One region of the Pseudomonas fluorescens genome, then DNA from elsewhere that is predicted to be linked to it. Evidence: riboswitches for the same ligand, from Rfam matches in the RefSeq annotation. Region 1 holds a riboswitch; the other holds the start of a gene.
The links. Region 1 has a riboswitch for cobalamin ahead of cobO (cob(I)yrinic acid a,c-diamide adenosyltransferase). Riboswitches for the same ligand answer to the same signal wherever they lie in the genome.

Region 1 (3,405 bases):
TCTGGCACAAACAGCGCCGCGATAGCCGCAGGATTCGACGGAAAGTAAAAATGCACATACGAAGCCGTCATCCGCCCTTCCCGATAAACCGCCTCGGCCCCACGCCCGCCATTCGGACTCAGGCCCCGGGCAATCGGCGTCAGTTCGGTGCTGGTCAGGGAATGGTGATAGGTATGCCCACGCAGCGAGCCCTCTGGCAGATCCACCGCTTGCAGTGCCAGTGCCGCCAGACGTTTTTGCATCACCGCCTCACCGCGCAGCAGGCCGACCAGTTCGGCGCGGGTGCCGTCAACATCGGTCAACGCGTCGAGCAGATAGAGCATGCCGCCGCATTCGGCGAGCAGCGGTTTACCAGCGGCGTGGTGCGCACGGATTGCATCGAGCATTGCCACGTTTTGCGATAGCGCGACATGGTGCAATTCCGGATAACCGCCGGGCAGATACAGACTGTCGGTCTCGGGCAATTGCGTATCGCGGATCGGCGAGAAGAAACTCAACTCGGCGCCCATCGCCCGTAGCAGGTCGAGACTGGCGCCGTAGGTGAAGGCAAAGGCCTCATCGCGAGCGACAGCAATGCGCACGCCGTCGAGCAGCGGTTCAGCGCTGATCATTTCAGGCGCGGCGAATGCCACGGCCGGTGGCAGCGCTACCTCGCAACTGCTGGCCAAGGCTTCGGCGGCGGCGTCGAGACGCAGATCCAGATCATTCAGTTCACTGGCCTGCACCAGACCGAGATGGCGGCTCGGCAACTCGATCCCGGTCTCACGGGACAGCGCGCCGTACCAGCGCAAACCTTCGGTGAGGCTGCCTTCGAGCAATTGCGCATGACGCAAGGTGCCGACACGGTTGGCCAGCACGCCGGCAAACGGCAAATCCGGCTGGTAACGCGCCAGCCCCAACGCCAATGCGCCGAAGGTCTGGGCCATGGCGGTGCCGTCGATCACGCCGAGCACCGGCACGCCGAAATGCCGCGCCAGATCGGCGCTGGACGGCGTGCCGTCGAACAGGCCCATCACGCCTTCGATCAGGATCAGATCGGCTTCGGCGGCGGCTTCCCATAACAGACGGCGGCTTTCCTGCTCGCCGACCATCCACATGTCCAGTTGATACACCGGCGCACCGCTGGCGCGCTCGAGAATCATCGGGTCGAGGAAGTCCGGGCCGCACTTGAACACGCGCACCTTGCGCCCCTGGTTGCGATGCAAGCGCGCGAGCGCGGCGGTGACGGTGGTCTTGCCCTGACCGGAGGCCGGCGCGGCGATGAGTACCGCCGGGCAGTGACGTGGTTGATTCAAAGTTCGACGCCTTTCTGCGCTTTGATGCCGGCCTGGAAGGCGTGTTTGAGCATGCCCATTTCGGTAACGGTATCGCCCATCTCGATCATTTCCGGCTTGGCCGCGCGACCGGTGACGATCACGTGTTGCATCGGCGGACGCGCCTGCAAGTCACTGAGCACTCGATCCAGATCGAGGTAGCCGTGCTTGAGGGCGATGTTCAGTTCGTCCAGCACCACCAGGCCGATCGACGGATCACGCAGCAGCTCGCGGGACACTTCCCACGCGGCTTCGGCGGCGGCGATGTCACGCTGGCGATCCTGGGTTTCCCAGGTGAAGCCCTCGCCCATCACGTGAAAGCGCACTTGCTCGGGGAAACGGCGGAAGAACAGTTCTTCGCCCGTGCTGTTGCGGCCTTTGATGAACTGCACCACGCCGCACTGCATGCCGTGGCCCATGGCGCGGGCGAGCATGCCGAACGCCGAGCTGCTTTTGCCTTTGCCATTGCCGGTGAGCACCAGCACCAGACCGCATTCGTCAGGCGAATTGGCGATGCGTTCGTCGATCACGGCTTTTTTGCGCTGCATACGCGCCAGATGGCGTTCGTCGCGCTCGGGGGAATCGGTCATGGGGGAGCTCTCCGTTGAGGCTGGATAACGGCGGGCAGGCACAAGAATAGACGGCAAAAAGCCTGGCATCGCCCACCGTGATGCCGCTGGATGGATCAGGCCGGTCTCCGGGCTCATGAGCGGCGAATCGCCTGACTGCGCGCCTTCCCGCGTCGTCGACACAGTGGCTCAATGCACAGTTTTCACTCATTTACCGTTGCGGGGGCAGCGCCGGGATCGTGATCGTGCTTCGCCTGAAGACAACCCTCACCGGCTTCCCTGTTTCACTCTGTCGACATGCGTCACAGAGCACCTGAAACAAGCCGCGAAGGTTAGAGGGTTGGGGGTGGAGCGTCAATTAAAGAGGGGGCCGTCGGGCGAATAACTGCCGTCGATCAATTATCTGACGCCAATCTTGTGCCACACTGAGACAAGTGATATCAAAGAGCCATGCTTTTGATTGAAAAGCACATCACAACAATAAGGATGATGACGATGCAAGGCATGATCATCAGCAACCCGCGCCTGGAATTCCTGCGCCCGATGCTTGAACGCTGGTTTGACTGTATCGACCGCTACAACGCTGTACGCGGCGACAACGACACCCCTTACTGGCATGACGAGAAAGCCAATCTCGGCTTGCTCTCCGCGGCCGCCTGGATGGCCGAGCTGGTGACCCTTTGTGATACCTCGACCCGAAAGCAGAACGAGGAAGGCGAACGCAATGCCCGCGCCGATCTGTTCATCGCCGGCGCCGAAGACCGCGCCTACCTTCAGGCCACCCAGCGCTGGCCACGGGTCAACAACCTCAATCTGACCCAGGCCCTGCTGGACATCACCAGCGACGCCAAACGCATCAGTTTTGCCAGCGACCTCAAGCTCGGTTGCCTGTTCGTCGCCCCGCAAAAAGCCCAACACAGCGCCAGCCCCGAAGAGTTGCAGGACATGGTCGACGACCTGCAAAAGGAACACTGCTGCGCCGTGGCCTGGTATTTCCCCTACGCCTACCGCAAGTTGCGCAGCGAAGCGGGCAACTATCACCCGGGCATCGCCGTGCTGTTCAAAGAGGCCCGCGGTTGAGCGGTTGAACCATCGGGTGCGCACACTCCTCTATGATTAGGCATGCATTCATAGGGAAGATCAGTAATGCGCAAAACCCAACTCGCTCTCGTCATCGCCCTCGCCGGAGGGCTCGCCGCCTGTGGTGAATCCTCCAGCCTGCAAGTTTCTGACGGCACCGGTCCATCACCGAAGCTGCCTGAACCAAACAAAACCCTGATCCCGACGGTGAACATCGCCCCGGCGGTCGGCTGGCCTGCAGGCGGTAAACCGACCGCCGTAGCCGGTACGCAAGTCGCAGCATTCGCCGAAGGCCTCGATCATCCGCGCTGGCTCTACGTGCTGCCCAACGGTGACGTGCTGGTGGCGGAAACCAACGCTCCGCCCAAGCCTGACGACAGCAGCGGCATTCGTGGCTGGGTGATGAAGAAAGTCATGGGCAAGGCCGGCGCTGGTGTGCCGAG
Region 2 (3,405 bases), 1.5 Mb from region 1:
CTCGCTAAACACCTCACTCCCCAACACCCGTCCCACCAGAATCAACGCCGTGCGCCGAAACCCTTTGGCCGCAACCTTCGCGGCAATATCCGCCAGCGTCCCCACCACCCAGTCCTGATCCGGCCACGTCGCCCGGTGAATCACCGCAATCGGGCAATCCGCGCCGTAATGCGGCAGCAGTTCGGCGATGATTTTCTGCAGATGATTGACCCCCAGATGAATCGCCATGGTCGCGCCATGCTGCGCCAGACTGCTCAGCTCCTCACCCGCCGGCATTGCGGTCTTGTCCGCGTAGCGGGTCAGAATCACGCTCTGCGACACGTCCGGCAGTGTCAGTTCCGCGCCTAGCAAGGCTGCACACGCTGCGGTCGCGGTGACGCCGGGAATGATCTCGAACGGAATATTCAGCTCGCGCAGATAACGAATCTGCTCGCCAATCGCGCCATACAGACTCGGATCACCCGAATGCACCCGCGCTACGTTCTGGCCCTTGGCATGGGCGGATTTGATCAGTTCAATGATCTGCTCCAGATGCAATTCGGCGCTGTTGACCACGGTTTCAGCCTGATGCCCCTCCAGCACCGCAGCCGGTACCAGCGAGCCTGCGTAGATGATCACCGGGCAACTGCGGATCAGCCGCTGACCTTTGACAGTGATCAATTCCGGGTCGCCGGGGCCGGCGCCGATGAAGTAGACAGTCATGAAGAAATCCTGTGAAAAACGGGGCAGGGCAACGCTTCAGATGAAGATTGCTCATGATCAAACGGGGCGATTATCGGGATTTTACGCAGCGCCGGCCAATGCCAAGGTCGCCTGAGCGTATTTTTGCCGGGAAATCAGCAGCTTTGCCGGTGCCTGAATCAACTGCTCGGCAAGGGCCAGGGCAGCACTTTCCGCCACCCCGTAGCAACCGGTGCGCTCATAGGCGATCTGCGAATGGTGACTGAGTCGCTGCTGGTAACTGGCCAGTTCGTCGCTGCTGAAATACAACAACGGCAACGCCAGTTGGCTGGCCAGTTCCTGCAGGCCGGGTTCATCGCGTTTAAGATCGATACTGGCCAAGGCCTTGACCGCTTCAAGTTCTATACGATGCGCCTGCAACGCCTGATCGAGTAACGCGCGCAGCGTGCTGACCGGGCAGCCGCGCTGGCAGCCCAGGCCGACCACAAAGGTCGGCGCTGCGCGGTCATCGGTCATGCGTGGTATTGACCATCGCTTTTGCGGCGGAACAACCAGGCGCTGATCAGGCCCAGGGCCAGCCAGAACGCCACGTTGGTCAACTGCGAAGCGATTTTGAACTGGGCTTCCAGCGCCTCCGGGGCGAGCATCGAATGCACTTCCGGTTGTGGCGCGCCGATCACGTGCGGCACGGCGAGGATCGCCACGCCCAGCAGCTTCATCAGCCAGTGGCGGCTGAACACAATCAACGCCAGGCCAACAGCGGTGGAAGCGGCGGTGCCGATCCACCAGGTTTGCCGCGACGCCAGATCGGCTGCAGCGGTGCCCGGCAGTTCAGGCGGCAGGCCCAGGGTCGGCGCGAGGACGAAGGTCGCGTAACCGGCCAGGCCCCAGAGCAGGCCTTGCGAGGTTTTGGTCGGTGCACGCAGGGTGTACAGGCCAGCGAGCATCAGGGCGAAACCGACCGCCACCACCAGGTTGCCGCCGGTGGTCGAGACCACGCGTTGCCAGCCGTCTTCCGGCTCCCAGGCTTCGGCGTCATGGGTGTGTGCGGCCGTGCCGGCGGCGTGTTCGTGAACGGCCACCGGTTCGGACTTCTCGAAGGTTTCGGCCTGCAGAATCAGTGGCGAGACCCAGAAGCTTTGCAGCAACGTCAGCAGCAGGGCGGCCAGCAGGCCGGTGAAGCCTGCGGTTTGCGCGATACGCTTGATCATGTCTGCAGGTCTCAGTGGCACGGGAACGCGGCGCTGTGGCGGGTATCGTGAGCGGCGTTGTGCACCGCTTCGATGTGCGAGAAACCGGCGAAGTACACAAGGCTGGCACCCAGAATCGACGCGAAAATCGCGGCGGTCAGGCGTTGGCTCAAGGTGGCGGTGCTGGAGATTTTGTCGGTGTTGCTGCCGGTGCTGCTGATGATCGACATGGCGCTTCCCTCTGGAGTGTCAGCGGGTGATATAGAGCGCATGAAAACCCCTGCGGGTCGGGCACGCAAAGGTTCGAACAGCGCCCGCCCACCGCGGGTTTGTTATGTTCAGCGACGCACAATGCGCACTGTGTGTTGCGGGCCGGTCTCCGGGCTCACGAGGGGTTGGCGTCTGGCCGACCTGCAAGCGTCACCTTCCCATGCCGTATGGCACAGTGGATCTGACGCTTCGCTCGCTTACCGTTGCGGGGGCAGCACCGGACTGACATGGCTTTGAGTAAAGCACATGATTCACCGGTTTCCCGTTTCACCCTCTGAAGGGCACCCGTAACAAGTTGTGTAGGAGAGCATGGGTTGGGGAATTTAGTCAATTTTGGGGGTGGATCCGTTGCTGCGGTAACGGCCACTTAGGGTTCCGCCCTTACGGCGGGTCACTTTTGGCAAACGCCCCAAAAGTAACCAAAAGGTCTATGCCCTGACGTTCGGCCCTCGCCTAGGCTCGGGTTCCTTCGCTGCGGGATTCATCCGGGGGGCAGCGCCTACGGTTTGCTTCGCTGCACCTCCTCTCGCTGTGTTTGGCTGCGCCAAACGGTCGCTGCGCTCCCACCCCGGATAAATCCCTCCACTCAGCCTGCCGACGGGCCCTCAGATCAAAAGCGGTACTCGAGCTAACGCTCATTGTGTTGAGTGGGGCGGCTTCGCCGCATGGGGCTGTACACAATCTAAACTGTGGGAGCGGGCTTGCTCGCGAAGGCGGCCTGACAGCCGACCAATCTCTAACTGAATACACTCACTCCCGTGTAGGAGCTGCCGAAGGCTGCGATCTTTTGATCTGCTTTGGCTTTGGCTTTGGCTTTGGCTTTGGCTTTGGCTTTGGCTTTGGCTCTGGCTCTGGCTCTGGCTCTGGCTCTGGCTTTTGATGTGGCTTTTGATCTTCTGCCCCTTCGGCAGGCCGAGTGTAGGTGTTCATCCGGGGGTTAGGCGCGCAGCGCCATGCGGCGAAGCCGCATACATCGAGAGGAGGTGCAGCGAAGCAAACCGGAGGCGATGCCCCCTGATGGACACCGTAGCGAGGGAACACTGAGCCTCAGCGAAGTGCCGTACGCCGGGGCAAAGCCTTTTGGGTTACCTTTTCGGCGTTTGGAAAAGGTGACTCGCTGTAAGAGCGAAACCGCCAGAGGCAACACCCGAAGGAACGGATATGCCCCCAAACCCCAAACCTCAAACCCGGCGTTTGGAAAAAGTGACCGCTGTAAGAGCGAAACCATAGGAGGCCGTTACCGCAGCAACGGATATGCCCCCAA

Region 2: linked by a shared signal. The riboswitch ahead of E4T63_RS15340 (CbtB domain-containing protein) and the one ahead of cobO (cob(I)yrinic acid a,c-diamide adenosyltransferase) in region 1 are both predicted to bind cobalamin.

Annotation. Positions count from the first base shown of each region.
Region 1 covers NZ_CP038438.1:1,855,157-1,858,561, reverse strand. The annotation lists gene E4T63_RS08465 (cobyrinate a,c-diamide synthase) at 1-1,295, opposite strand, end outside; gene cobO (cob(I)yrinic acid a,c-diamide adenosyltransferase) at 1,292-1,903, opposite strand; cobalamin riboswitch at 1,985-2,214, opposite strand; gene E4T63_RS08455 (hypothetical protein) at 2,378-2,962, shown strand; gene E4T63_RS08450 (PQQ-dependent sugar dehydrogenase) at 3,029-3,405, shown strand, end outside.
Region 2 covers NZ_CP038438.1:3,357,555-3,360,959, reverse strand. The annotation lists gene cobM (precorrin-4 C(11)-methyltransferase) at 1-702, opposite strand, end outside; gene E4T63_RS15350 (cobalamin biosynthesis protein) at 784-1,197, opposite strand; gene E4T63_RS15345 (CbtA family protein) at 1,194-1,892, opposite strand; gene E4T63_RS15340 (CbtB domain-containing protein) at 1,904-2,101, opposite strand; cobalamin riboswitch at 2,225-2,445, opposite strand.